DNA from 2 places in the Streptomyces sp. NPDC058469 genome. Region 1 is predicted to be linked to the other one. Evidence: riboswitches for the same ligand, from Rfam matches in the RefSeq annotation. Region 1 holds a riboswitch; the other holds the start of a gene.
What was found. Region 1 has a riboswitch for glycine ahead of gcvT (glycine cleavage system aminomethyltransferase GcvT). Riboswitches for the same ligand answer to the same signal wherever they lie in the genome.
Positions count from the first base shown of each region.

Region 2: it holds a riboswitch for glycine, as region 1 does, so the genes downstream of both, gcvP (aminomethyl-transferring glycine dehydrogenase) here and gcvT (glycine cleavage system aminomethyltransferase GcvT) in region 1, are expected to answer to the same signal.

Region 1 covers NZ_JBHXME010000003.1:220,048-227,155, reverse strand. Annotated here, with positions in the region: gene ACFWP5_RS03480 (enhanced serine sensitivity protein SseB C-terminal domain-containing protein) at 1-558, opposite strand, end outside; gene ACFWP5_RS03475 (enhanced serine sensitivity protein SseB) at 736-1,521, opposite strand; gene ACFWP5_RS03470 (AAA family ATPase) at 1,586-2,284, opposite strand; glycine riboswitch at 2,433-2,532, shown strand; gene gcvT (glycine cleavage system aminomethyltransferase GcvT) at 2,676-3,809, shown strand; gene gcvH (glycine cleavage system protein GcvH) at 3,921-4,298, shown strand; gene glyA (serine hydroxymethyltransferase) at 4,314-5,588, shown strand; gene ACFWP5_RS03450 (L-serine ammonia-lyase) at 5,721-7,088, shown strand.
Region 2 covers NZ_JBHXME010000210.1:8,052-15,159, reverse strand. Annotated here, with positions in the region: gene ACFWP5_RS47125 (ABC transporter ATP-binding protein) at 1-581, shown strand, start outside; gene gcvP (aminomethyl-transferring glycine dehydrogenase) at 798-3,683, opposite strand; glycine riboswitch at 3,872-3,967, opposite strand; gene ACFWP5_RS47115 (PRC-barrel domain-containing protein) at 4,082-4,453, shown strand; partial or broken gene ACFWP5_RS47110 (DNA polymerase IV) at 4,957-6,369, opposite strand; gene ACFWP5_RS47105 (MerR family transcriptional regulator) at 6,426-7,070, opposite strand.

The DNA of each region.
Region 1 (7,108 bases):
ATCCAGACCGATCGCGAGATACGGCGCTCCGAGCGCGGGCTGCACCCAGGCGCGGCGCAGGGCGCGGACCGCAGGGGTGCGGTGGGCGTTCTGCGTGAGCTGGGCGTAGAACTGCGGGATCTCGATGCCCGGCTCCGACAGGCGCAGGGGCCCCGCCGGCTGGCGTTCCAGGCCGGTGGCGATCCGGCGCAGGTCGAGCCAGGGGATACCGACGCCGCCGCCGGGGGCGTGCGGGTTGAGCCAGAGGCCGAAGTGGTCGGGGTAGAGCGTGCGGGCCACGTCGAGGCCGTCGACCACCTCGTAGGAGCGGTTCCAGCCGCTGGCGGAGAGCTCCTGGGCGGAGGTGACGCAGGGGGCGTAGCCGTAGTTCTCGACCTGCATGTTTCCGTACTGGGCGTCCGGGGAGCCGGACTGGCCGTGCCACAGGAGCATCCAGATCTGACCGGAGTGGGGGGTCGCGAGGGCGCGCAGGAGCGCCTCGTAGGCGTCGTAGCGCCCGGGCGTCACCTGGCGCAGCATGTGCTCGACCTGGCCGGTCGCGGTGCCGCTGGCGCTCACGTGTACCGCCCCTTCTGGTAGTTGGCCTGCGTTGGGAAACAGCTTAAGCGCCCGAGGGGTGGGGGCCTTGTGTGCGTTGGCGAGTGCGGGTCGTTCGTGGCTGGGCGCGCCCACGCGGCGGAGCCGCACATCGACACAGCCCCGCGCCCCTGAGGATGCTGCCCCTTGGGATGCTTGCTAGTGACCCTGTGTATAGAAGGGGCGCACTGTCTGCCTCATCCAGTCCGCCACGGGGTCCTGGGTTACGTCCAGGAGGACCAGGTTGACCTGCCACTGGACCGTTACCTGGCCCAGCGCTCGGGCCAGGGCCTCCATCGGGGCCGCTCTCAAGTCGCCGTCCCAATTGGTCAGTTCTACGCCTACGAACATCACCGGGTCGGCCGTCTCGATGGCGGCCAGGCAGCGGCGGGCCGAGCCGACGACACCCGTGGCGGCGAACTCCGTGGAGGCCGAGGCGAGGAAGTCGACCGGGTCGTCCTGCCAGTCGGGTTCGTAGAGGCGGACGCGGCCGCCGCTGGTGGGGCCGTCGAGGGCGGTGCGGCCGATGCGGCACAGCTCGGCCATGGCGAGGGGCGGGAGGGGGACGCCGACCACGCCGCCCGGGTTCACCGCCATGCCGACCTGCGGGGGCAGCCCGCGGGCGAACTCCACCGCGGGCGCGATCGTGAACGACAGATGCGAGCCGACGACCTGCCGGAACTGTTCCTCGGAGCTGAAGACCGGGACGTACGCCTGCCCCTCGATGTCCAGTGTCGGCAGGTCCAGGGGGCCGCTCTGCGGGCCGCCGCCGCTGGGGAGCGGGACCCAGACGAAGCTGCGGCCGAGCACCTCGATGATCCGGCCGCCGGCCGAGGGCATGCCGAGGGAGGCCGAGAGCACCTCCTCCAGCTCGTTGCCCGGCCATCCGCCGTGCGGATGCGGGTGGGGGTGCGCCTGACCGGGGAAGTCCGCCGGGAAGTCCATCTACCTACCGCCTGCTGGTGAAACCGCCTGCTGTAACCCTGCTGTGGCTGAAAAGGCTAGCGGCTCAGTCCGCGAAGTCGATCCGGCGCAGCACGTCCGCCGCGTCCCGGTCCAGGAGAACCGCCGAGTCGACGCCCCGGGGCAGGTCGCCGCGCTCCACCGAGCGCAGCAGTCGGGCGGCGGCCCTGCGGTGGCGCAGGAACGCGTACCGCGAGACTCCGCGGCCCCGTTCGCGCTGGCCGCCGAGCGCGGTGTCCGGGCTGACGTCGAGGAACACCAGGTGCAGCGCGCCGCCCCGGCGCCCGGCGGCGCGGGCCAGCCAGCCGCGCACCCAGGTCTGCGTACCGCAGTCGTGCACGACGGCTCCGGACGCGGACCGCAGGGCGCGGTGCAGTCCGGCGTAGTGGGCGAGACGGACCAGCGGGCGGTAGACCGCGTACGGGAGGAGGCCGGAGAGGCCCGGTCCACGGGATATACGGGTTTCCCAGCGGTCGCGGGTGTCCTGGCTGTCGACGCGGACGCCGTCGCCCGCCACCGCGCGCCGCATCAGCGTGGACTTGCCGCTGCCGGGCAGACCGGTGACCACGACCAGGTCGCGGGGGCCGAAGAGGAGCCCGTGCGGGCTGTGGCCGGCGCGCTCGCGGAGATCGCGGACTGTCGGTACCGGGCGGCCCGGGCATGCCTCTCCGGCCGGGGCCGAGGGCTGCTTGGGCAGCGCTACGGCCGAGGTCGTGGCGTACACCGTGGTCCTTGTCACCGTGATCGTCCTCCCTGCGGGGTCAGGAAAGGTTCTCCCCACTGAACGTAAAGAGAAGGTAATGCACGGTGTCTCGCGGTTCCGTTCGCTTCCGGCCACAGGCCTGTTACAAAGCCTGTGCGATGATGTGCCCGCCAACTGCATACCGGCCGCTTGAATCCGCGCGGGAGAGTCCCCGGTCGTACGTCGTCCGGGGCGCCGAAGGAGCAAGTCCCTCCCTTGAATCTCTCAGGCCCCGTTACCGCGCGGGCGAGGCACATCTGAAAAGCGGGCCGCCCTTCCCGGTGGCCCCACCCAAGGTGCAACCCATGTCCCGTGGCGGTCATGGCGAACCTCTCAGGTCCCGATGACAGATGGGGAGGAACGACCTCGCCGTCATGCCTTGGGAGACCGACCGATGAGCAGTACCACCCCCCGTCGTACCGCGCTCGACGCGCTGCACCGCTCGCTCGGTGCGACGATGACCGACTTCGCCGGCTGGGACATGCCGCTGCGCTACGGCTCCGAGCGCGACGAGCACCTCGCCGTCCGCACGAAGGCCGGCCTCTTCGACCTCTCCCACATGGGCGAGATCACCGTCACCGGGCCGCAGGCCGCCCAGCTCCTCAACTACGCCCTCGTCGGCAACATCGCCTCCGTGGGCGTCGGCCGCGCCCGCTACACCATGATCTGCCGGGCCGACGGCGGCATCCTGGACGACCTGATCGTCTATCGGCTCGCGGACACCGAGGCCGCGTCTTCTGACTACATGGTGGTGGCCAACGCCTCCAACGCCCAGGTTGTCCTGGACTCGCTGGTGGAGCGGGCCGAGGGCTTCGACGCCGTCGTCCGCGACGACCGTGAGGCGTACGCCCTGCTCGCCGTCCAGGGTCCCGAGTCCCCCGGCATCCTCAAGTCGCTCACCGACGCCGACCTCGACGGCCTGAAGTACTACGCCGGCCTGCCCGGCACGGTCGCGGGCGTCCCCGCGCTGATCGCCCGCACCGGCTACACCGGCGAGGACGGCTTCGAGCTGTTCGTCTCCCCCGGTGACGCGGAGAAGCTGTGGCAGGCGCTGACCGAGGCCGGAGCGCCGGTCGGCCTCATCCCGTGCGGTCTGTCCTGCCGGGACACGCTGCGCCTGGAGGCGGGCATGCCGCTGTACGGCCACGAGCTGTCGACCTCCCTCACCCCGTTCGACGCCGGGCTCGGCCGGGTCGTGAAGTTCGAGAAGGACGGCGACTTCGTGGGGCGTGAGGCGCTCACGGAGGCCGCTTCCCGCGCCGCTTCGCAGCCGCCGCGCGTCCTCGTCGGGCTCGTCGCCGAGGGCCGCCGGGTCCCGCGCGCCGGGTACCCCGTCGTCGCCGACGGCCAGGTGATCGGCGAGGTCACCTCCGGCGCGCCGTCCCCCACCCTGGGCAAGCCGATCGCCATGGCCTACGTCGACGCCGCGCACTCGGCGCCGGGTACGACCGGTGTCGGCGTGGACATCCGGGGCAGTCACGAGCCGTACGAGGTCGTGGCGCTGCCGTTCTACAAGCGCGAGAAGTGACAGTCGTCGTAGCGTCTCGTGCGTGACCTGGGGCAGATCGCCCCTGTTCGCCGATGTCCTTCGCAGTCCCCCATTCACCAGCACTCCCCCGCGTACAGGAGAATTCAGGCCATGAGCAACCCCCAGCAGCTGCGCTACAGCAAGGAGCACGAGTGGCTGTCGGTCGCCGAGGACGGCGTCTCGACGGTCGGCATCACCGAGTTCGCGGCCAACGCGCTCGGCGACGTCGTCTACGCCCAGCTCCCCGACGTCGGCTCCACGGTGACCGCGGGCGAGTCCTGCGGTGAGCTGGAGTCGACGAAGTCGGTGTCCGACCTGTACTCGCCCGTCGGTGGCGAGGTCACCGAGATCAACGAGGACGTCGTGAACGACCCGTCGCTGGTGAACTCGGCCCCCTTCGAGGGCGGCTGGCTGTTCAAGGTGCGCGTCGCTCAGGAGCCGGGCGACCTGCTCTCCGCCGACGAGTACACCGCCTTCACCGCCGGCTGAGGAGTCGTACACCTGATGTCTGTTCTGAACACGCCCCTGCACGAGCTAGACCCGGACATCGCCGCGGCCGTCGACGCCGAGCTGCGCCGGCAGCAGTCCACGCTGGAGATGATCGCCTCGGAGAACTTCGCTCCGGTCGCGGTCATGGAGGCGCAGGGCTCGGTCCTCACCAACAAGTACGCCGAGGGGTACCCGGGCCGTCGTTACTACGGCGGCTGCGAGCACGTCGACGTGGCCGAGCAGATCGCGATCGACCGGGTCAAGGAGCTGTTCGGCGCCGAGTACGCCAACGTGCAGCCGCACTCGGGCGCCTCCGCGAACCAGGCCGCGCTGTTCGCGCTGGCCCAGCCCGGCGACACCATCCTCGGCCTGGACCTGGCGCACGGCGGCCACCTCACCCACGGGATGCGGCTGAACTTCTCCGGCAAGCAGTTCAATGTGGTCGCCTACCACGTGGACGCGCAGACCGGTCTGGTCGACATGGCCGAGGTCGAGAAGCTCGCCAAGGAGCACCGCCCGAAGGTGATCATCGCGGGCTGGTCGGCGTACCCGCGCCAGCTGGACTTCGCGGAGTTCCGCCGGATCGCGGACGAGGTCGAGGCCTTCCTGTGGGTCGACATGGCGCACTTCGCCGGGCTGGTCGCGGCGGGGCTGCACCCGAACCCGGTGCCGTACGCGGATGTCGTCACGTCGACGACCCACAAGACGCTGGGCGGCCCGCGCGGCGGCATCATCCTGGCGAAGAAGGAGTTCGCGAAGAAGCTGAACTCCTCCGTCTTCCCCGGCTTCCAGGGCGGTCCGCTGGAGCATGTGATCGCCGCGAAGGCGGTCTCCTTCAAGGTCGCCGCGAGCGAGGACTTCAAGGAGCGGCAGCGGCGTACGGTGGAGGGTGCGCGGCTGCTGGCCGAGCGCCTGGTGCAGGACGACGTGAAGGCCGTAGGGGTCGACGTCCTGTCCGGTGGTACGGACGTGCACCTGGTCCTGGTCGACCTGCGCACCTCCGAGTTGGACGGGCAGCAGGCCGAGGACCGGCTCCACGAGGTCGGCATCACGGTCAACCGGAACGCCGTCCCGAACGACCCGAGGCCCCCGATGGTGACGTCCGGCCTGCGCATCGGCACGCCGGCGCTGGCGACCCGCGGCTTCACGGCCGAGGACTTCGCCGAGGTCGCGGACGTCATCGCCGAGACGCTGAAGGCACCCTCTCCCTTCGGGGAGGCCGACGCGGAGGGCCTGAAGGCCCGCGTGACCGCGCTGGCGGAGAAGTACCCGCTGTATCCCGGGCTCTAGGTCGGCCCACCGGGCGCTGCGGTCGGCCCATCGGGCTGTGGTCGCCCACCGGGGGTGCCGCGCACACTGGGAGGTGTGTGCGGTGCCCCACCCCTTGCACCGCCCTGCGTTGTTGCGTTCTGAGGAGTCACCGTGGCCATCTCGGTCTTCGACCTGTTCTCGATCGGCATCGGCCCGTCCAGCTCCCACACGGTCGGCCCGATGCGGGCGGCCCGCATGTTCGCGCGCCGGCTGCGCAACGAGGACCTGCTGGACTCCGTCGCCTCCGTCCGCACCGAGCTGTACGGCTCCCTCGGCGCGACAGGCCACGGGCACGGCACCCCGAAGGCGGTGCTGCTCGGCCTGGAGGGCGAGTCGCCGCGCACGGTGGACGTGGAGAAGGCGGACGAGCGGGTGGAGCGGATCAAGGAGGCCGGGCGCATCCGGGTCCTGGGCGAGCACGAGATCCCGTTCTCCTTCGACAACGACCTGAAACTGCACCGCCGGAAAACCCTGCCGTACCACGCGAACGGCATGACGCTGTGGGCCTACGACGCGGCGGGCACCGAGCTGTTGTCGAAGACGTACTACTCGGTGGGCGGCGGTTTCGTCGTCGACGAGGAGGCGGTGGGCGCCGACCGCATCAAGCTGGACGACACGGTCCTCAAGTACCCCTTCCGCACGGGCGACGAGCTGCTACGGCTCACGCAGGAGACGGGCCTGTCGATCTCCGCGCTGATGCTGGAGAACGAGCGCGCCTGGCGCACGGAGGAGGAGATCCGGGCCGGGCTGCTGGAGATCTGGCGCGTGATGCAGGCGTGCGTGTCGCGCGGCATGTCGAGGGAGGGCATCCTGCCCGGCGGCCTCCGGGTCCGGCGCAGGGCGGCCATGTCGGCACGCCAACTCCGGGCGGAGGGCGACCCGTTGGCGCACGCGATGGAGTGGATCACGCTCTACGCGATGGCCGTGAACGAGGAGAACGCGGCGGGCGGCCGCGTGGTCACCGCCCCCACGAACGGCGCCGCCGGCATCATCCCGGCCGTCCTGCACTACTACATCAACTTCGTGCCGGGCGCGGACGAGGACGGCGTCGTCCGCTTCATGCTGGCCGCCGGCGCCATCGGCATGCTCTTCAAGGAGAACGCCTCCATCTCCGGCGCCGAGGTCGGCTGCCAGGGCGAGGTCGGCTCCGCCTGCTCCATGGCGGCGGGCGCCCTGGCCGAGGTCCTGGGCGGCAGCCCCGAACAGGTCGAGAACGCGGCCGAGATCGGCATGGAACACAACCTCGGCCTCACCTGCGACCCCGTCGGCGGCCTCGTCCAGATCCCCTGCATCGAACGCAACGGCATGGCCGCGGTGAAGGCGGTGACGGCGGCGCGGATGGCCATGCGGGGGGACGGTTCGCACAAGGTGTCCCTCGACAAGGTCATCAAGACGATGAAGGAGACGGGGGCGGATATGAGCGTGAAGTACAAGGAGACGGCGCGCGGGGGCCTCGCGGTGAACATCATCGAGTGCTGACGGTACAGGCCCTGACCAGC
Region 2 (7,108 bases), on a different contig from region 1:
TGGACGAACCCCTCGCCGCCCTGGACGCCCGCACCCGCCTCGACGTACGGGCCCAACTCCGGCGCCATCTGGCCGAGTTCGAGGCGGTGGCGGTCCTGGTCACCCACGACCCGCTGGACGCCATGGTGCTGGCCGACCGGCTGGTGGTGATCGAGCAGGGCACGATCGTCCAGGAAGGCACCCCCGCCGACATCGCCCGCCACCCGCGCACGGACTACATCGCCCAACTGGTCGGCCTCAACCTCTACAAGGGCCGCGCCGACGGCCACACGGTCACACTCGACACCGGCCCCGCGATCACCACCACGGAGGACCTCCAGGGCGAGGTCTTCGTAGCGTTCCCGCCGAGCGGGGTCACTCTCTTCCGCGACCGCCCGACCGGCACCAGCGCCCGCAACCTCTGGCACTGCGAGGTCGCGGGCCTGGAAACCCACGGCGACCAGATCCGCGTGGACCTCACCGGCGAACTCCCCCTGACCGCCGACCTCACCACGGTCGCAGCGGCCGAACTGGACCTACACCAGGGCGCGTTGATCTGGGCAACGGTCAAGGCGACCCAGACGCACTCATATCCGGCCTAGGTTGCCCCGCGCCCCCGAAGGGGCGCGGGGCTGTATCTACTCGTGGCTCCGCCACGGGAGCGCGACCTGGCCACAACGAACCCGCGGCCGAAGTCCGGCCTGATCCGGCAGCGCCCCCGAAGGGGCGCGGGGAACTGCGCGACCAGCCACGACGGTGCCGCACACGAACGACGGCACCTCGCGGCCCTTCCACCTCGCGGCACTTCCGCGGAGCGCTCAGTCCTCGTACGCGTCCAACGGCGGGCAAGAACACACCAGGTTCCGGTCACCGAAAGCCTGGTCGATCCGCCGCACCGGCGGCCAGTACTTGTCCGCGACGGACACGCCGGCCGGGAAGACGGCCTCCTCGCGCGTGTACGCGTGCTCCCACTCCCCGCCGAGCGAGGCAGCGGTGTGCGGTGCGTTCCGCAACGGGTTGTCCTCGCCCGGCCACTCACCCGCGCCGACCTTCTCGATCTCCCCGCGAATGGCGATCATCGCCTCGCAGAACCGGTCCAGTTCGATCAGGTCCTCGGACTCGGTCGGTTCGATCATCAGCGTGCCGGCCACCGGGAACGACATCGTCGGCGCGTGGAAGCCGTAGTCGATGAGCCGCTTGGCGATGTCGTCGACGCTGACGCCGGTCGCCTTGCTGATCGGCCGCAGATCGATGATGCACTCGTGCGCGACGAGCCCGCCGGGCCCGGTGTAGAGCACGGGGTAGTGCGGCTCAAGGCGCTTGGCGATGTAGTTGGCGCTGAGCACCGCCACCTGCGTGGCCCGCTTCAGCCCCTCGCCGCCCATGAGCCGGACGTACGCCCACGAGATCGGCAGGATGCCGGCGGAACCCCACGGAGCGGCCGAGATCGGCCCAACTCCGGTCTCCGGCCCGGCAGCCGGCTGCAACGGGTGGTTCGGCAGATACGGCGCGAGGTGCGCGCGCACCCCGACCGGCCCGACCCCCGGACCACCACCGCCGTGCGGAATGCAGAACGTCTTGTGCAGGTTGAGGTGCGAGACGTCACCGCCGAAGTGGCCCGGCTTGGCAAGCCCCACAAGGGCGTTGAGGTTGGCGCCGTCGACGTAGACCTGACCGCCGGCCTCGTGGACCTGCGCGCAGATGTCGGCGACGTGCTCCTCGAACACGCCGTGCGTGGACGGGTACGTGATCATCAGTACTGACAGCTCGTCGCGGTACTGCTCGATCTTCGCCCGCAGGTCCTCGACGTCGATCTCGCCGTCCTCGGCGGTCTTCACGACGACGACCTTCATCCCGGCCATCACGGCACTCGCGGCGTTGGTGCCGTGCGCGGACGACGGAATCAGACACACGGTCCGCTGCTCGTCACCGTTGGCCCGGTGGTATCCGCGTACGGCGAGCAGCCCGGCCAACTCGCCCTGCGAACCGGCGTTGGGCTGCAACGACACCTTGTCGTACCCGGTGACCTCGGCGAGCCGCTCCTCCAACTCCCGGATGAGCGTGAGGTATCCCTGCGCCTGCTCGGCGGGCGCGAAGGGGTGCAACTGCCCGAACTCGGGCCAGGTGACCGGCTCCATCTCGGTGGTCGCGTTGAGCTTCATGGTGCAGGAGCCCAGCGGGATCATGCCCCGGTCGAGCGCGTAGTCCCGGTCGGCGAGCCGGCGCAGGTAGCGCAGCATCGCGGTCTCGGAACGGTGGTCCCGGAACACGGGGTGCGTGAGGTACGCGTCGGTGCGCAGCAGCCCCTCGGGCAGCGTGTCCTCAGCGGACGCGTCGAGCGCCTCGATGTCCCCGTCGACCCCGAACGCGGTCCATACGGCGGCCAGTTGGGCACGTGTGGTGGTCTCGTCGCAGGCGATCGACACCTGGTCGGCGTCCACGAGGTGCAGGTTGACGCCGTCCTCGCGGGCGGCGGCGACGACCTGGGCGGCCCGGCCGGGAACGCGCGCGGTCAGGGTGTCGAAGTAGCCGCCGTGTACGACCTCGACACCCCCGGACTTCAGCCCGGCGGCGAGGATCGTGGCGTACCGATGCGTCCGCCGCGCGATGCCCTTCAGCCCCTCGGGCCCGTGATAGACGGCGTACATGCCGGCCATGACCGCAAGAAGCACCTGGGCGGTGCAGATGTTGCTCGTGGCCTTCTCACGACGGATGTGCTGCTCGCGCGTCTGCAGGGCGAGGCGGTAGGCCTTGTGTCCGTCGGCGTCGACGGAGACGCCCACGAGCCGCCCGGGCAGGCTGCGCGCGAACTTCTCGTGCACGGCCATGTATCCGGCGTGCGGCCCGCCGAAGCCCATCGGCACCCCGAAGCGCTGCGTCGTACCGACCGCGATGTCCGCCCCCAGCTCACCCGGCGACTTCAGCAGTGTCAGCGCGAGCAGATCGGCGGCGACGGTGACGAGCGCGCCGAGCGTGTGCGCCTGCTCGATCAGCGGCGCGATGTCGCGTACGGCACCGGAGGCGCCCGGGTACTGCACGAGCACGCCGTTGATCTCACGCGCGGCGATGTCGGCCGGGATGCCGTCGCTGAGGTCGGCGACCACAACTTCCACACCCGCCGGCTCGGCGCGGGTCTCGATCACGGCGATGGTCTGCGGCAGCGCGTCCGCGTCGACCAGGAAGAGGCCCTTCTTGTTCTTGCCCATGCGCCGCGACAAGGCCACGGCCTCCGCGGCGGCGGTCCCCTCGTCGAGCAGCGACGCGCCGGAGGTCGGCAGCCCGGTGAGGTCGGCGACCATCGTCTGGAAGTTCAGAAGGGCTTCGAGCCGCCCTTGGGAGATCTCCGGCTGGTACGGCGTGTAGGCCGTATACCAAGCCGGGTTCTCCATGACGTTGCGCAGGATCACGGGCGGGGTGAAGGTCCCGTAGTACCCGAGCCCGATCATGGAACCGAGGACCTCGTTGCGGTCCGCGAGGGAGCGCAGCTCGGCCAGCACCTCGGGCTCGGTGCGGGCGCCCGGCAGGTCCAGGGAGTCGGCGTTCTTGATCACATCCGGGACCGCGGCGGCCGTGAGCTCGTCGAGCGAGCCGTATCCGACCTGCGCGAGCATCTTGGCCCGCGCCTCCTGGTCGGGCCCGATGTGGCGCTGCTCGAACGGGATGCCCTGTTCGAGCTCGGAGAGTGAAGTGCGAGGGGCGGTCATTAGGGAGGCCTCCTGGTCGGACACGACCTTCGATGGGCACCACGACGCTGGGTGCCCGGACGGCCTCCCCCTCTGTCATCTCAACCTGAGAGCTTCACCGGTCACCCGAAGGTCACCGGCTTTCACCGTCGGTGAGAGCGAGAGCCGTCGGCACAGTCGACGACACGCGCTCTGCTTTCCAGAGTGACCTCGTCCGTGCGGTACGTGAGCCTGAGAGATTCCGGGGAGGATTTGCTCCTTCGGCGCCTCCGATGAAGTCTGGAGGACTCTCCCGCACGGGGTCAGCAGCCGTTGGCCAGCCTACCAGCGAGCGTTGAAGCCGAGCTTTCGAGTGGCCACCTTCCCCAATGTGCTCTTTTGTAGTGCTTACGGATGAGTTGCGACCAGGAGGAGGGCCCGTGCAGACCGATATCGATCCGCGCAACCTGATCGGCCGCAAGGCGTTCGACCGCACCGGCGCCAAGATCGGCACGATCGACGAGGTCTACCTCGACGACGCGACCGGCGTACCGGAGTGGGCGGCCATACGAACCGGCCTGTTCTCCAGAGACGCCTTCGTCCCCCTGGAGCCCAGCGAACTGATCGAGGGCACCCTGCACATCCCCTTCGACCGCTCCCTGATCAAGGACGCCCCCGACTTCGGAGTAGGCCGCCACCTCTCCCCGGACCAGGAACTCCAGCTCTACCACCACTACGGCCTCGACGTGGCCCCACCCCCGTCCCTCCCGGACCACAACTTCGGCAAACTGGCAGGCTCGGACGACACCTGAGCGGGTTCGTGGGCCGGGTCGTCACCGGGGCTTGGAGCCTCCGGGGACGGTGACGCGGCGGACGGGGTATGCGGGCGTCGGGTGTCCGGGGGCGCGGATGCAGCGGGGGTATCGGAGTCTGACTCCACCGACGGCAACGGCGTGGCAGACGCGACGTCGGAACGCCGCTCGTCCAACGGCAACGGCTCGGCCTGCGGAACACCGGAGCCAGGCTCCGCCAACGGCAGCGGCTCGACAGGCCTGGCACCGGGACCCCGCGCAACCGACAGCAGTGGCCCACCCTGCGGATCATCAGGACCCGGCGCCGCCGACGGCAATGGCTCGGTAGACGGCTCGTCGCAGCCTCGGCTCTCCAGGGGCACCGACACCGCAGGCGACACGTCAGCACGCCGCGCGACCGTCACCGGCGGTTCAACCAGCCGGTCCTCGGCTCCTCCCACCGCCAACGGCATCGGCATCGGCATCGGCACCACAGGCAAGCCACCCGGACCCCGCCCCACCAACGGCAACGATTCCGCCGACGTGTCACCAGACCCTCGCGCCATCAGCGCAGGCGGCTCACCCGGCGGCACATCAGGACGCCGCGTCACCAACGGCAACGGTTCCGCCGGCTCCAGCTCCGGATCGTCGGTCCGGAACGTCCGCACCCGCCCCGGCCCAGAATCCTCGGGCATCTCAAACCGCACGGTGACCCGCCCCAGCCCGCTCCCCTGTACCCACCCGTGCCCGAACCCGGCGTGCCGCACATCGTGCCCCGCGGGCCAGTGCCGCTCGACGGGCGCCGCCGGCTCCTCGCCCCGCTCCACCTCCGCGTGCTCCTCCTCAAGAAGGTCGGCCTGCTCCCCCGCCGCCTGCGCGAACAGGTCCTCCTGCGTGTAGTCGGCGAGCCCGGAGACACCCACCCCGAGCAGCCGCACCCCGCCCGTGGTGTCCACGGAGTCCAGCAACCGTGCCGCCGCCTCCCGCACCACCCCCGGGTCGTCGGTGGGCCCGCGCAGTGTCTCGGACCGGGTCAGCGTCGAGAAGTCGTAGCGCCGCACCTTCAGCACGATGGTCCGCCCCGACAGTCCGGCACTCCGCAGCCGCCGCACGCACCGGTCAGCGAGCCGCTGCACCTCAAGGCCCACCCGGATCCGGTCGTGGATGTCCACGTCGTACGTGTCCTCGACCGACACCGACTTGGTCTCCCGCTCGGCCACCACGGGCCGCTCGTCGTGCGCCAGCGCCATGGCGTACAGCGCGTGCCCGTGCGCCTTGCCCACCAGCCGTACGAGCTCGTCCTCGCCCGCCTCGGCGATCTCGTCGACCGTGGTGATCCCGGCCCGCCGCAGATGATCACCCGTCGCAGGCCCGACCCCCGGCAGCGTGCGCACCGACAACGGCCCCAGCAACGTCCGCTCGGTCCCGGGCTCGATCAGCACGAGCCCGTCGGGCTTGGCCCGCTCGGAGGCGATCTTCGCGATCATCTTGGAGGCGGCGAGGCCCACCGACCCCGTGAGCCCCGTGACCGCCCGTATGTCCGCCCGCAGCCGCGCCCCGGTCAGCTGCGCCGACTCCCCGTCCCAGGCCGCTCCCCCGGCCTCCAAATCCACGAACGCCTCGTCCAGGCTCAGCGGCTCCACCAGGGGCGACAACTCCCGCAGCAGCCCCATCACCTGCTCGCTGATCAACCGGTAGAACCCGAAGCGCGGCACGAGATACGCCGCGTTCGGAGCGAGCCGACGCGCCTGCGCCATGGGCATCGCCGAGTTCACCCCGAAGACCCGCGCCTCGTACGACGCCGTCGCGACCACCCCACGCGGCCCGAGCCCGCCCACGACGACGGCCTTCCCGCGCAGGCTCGGCTTGGACGCCTGCTCCGCCGAGGCGAAGAAGGCATCCATGTCGAGATGCAGGATCGTGGGCGCGGTTCTCACATCTCCGATGCTGCCCTACGCCACTGACAATGCCCCGCTACGGCTCCCGCCGGGCCTCAGACGGCCCGGTTGCGCCGCCTGGCCAGCTCGTCGGCGGGGTTGGCCCCGACGAGCGTCTCACCGGTGTCGACGCGCTCCCCGTGCAGCTGCGACAGGGCGCTCTCGACGTCCCGCCACACGACCCCCACGGCGATCCCGAAGACCCCCTGGCCGCCCTGGAGCAGCGCGTGGACCTCGTCCGGCGAGGTGCACTCGTAGACCGTGGCGCCGTCGCTCATCAGCGTCATGCGCTCCAGGTCACGGAAGCCGCACTCCCTGAGGTGGAGAACGGCGCTGCGAATGTTCTGCAGCGACACACCCGTGTCGAGGAACCGCTTGACGATCTTCAGGACGACGACGTCCCGGAAGCTGTAGAGCCGCTGCGTCCCCGACCCGTGTGCGGGCCGCACACTGGGCTCGACGAGCCCCGTGCGCGCCCAGTAGTCCAGTTGCCGATAGGTGATGCCGGCCGCCGCACAGGCCGTAGGGCCCCGGTAGCCGATCTGCTCGGACGCCATGGACGTCGTCCCTCCGCTGCTCGGCACTGCCGCCGGTCGCTGCGGGGCGTGATCGGCCGCACTGCCGTGAAGCGGGTACGGACCTCTGTCCCCGAAACTGCGTTCCGGGGCACCCCCAGCCGTACCGTCGCCGCTGCTTCTCACGCCGACCTCCGTCCTTGACCTGCCTTCTCGACGGTAGG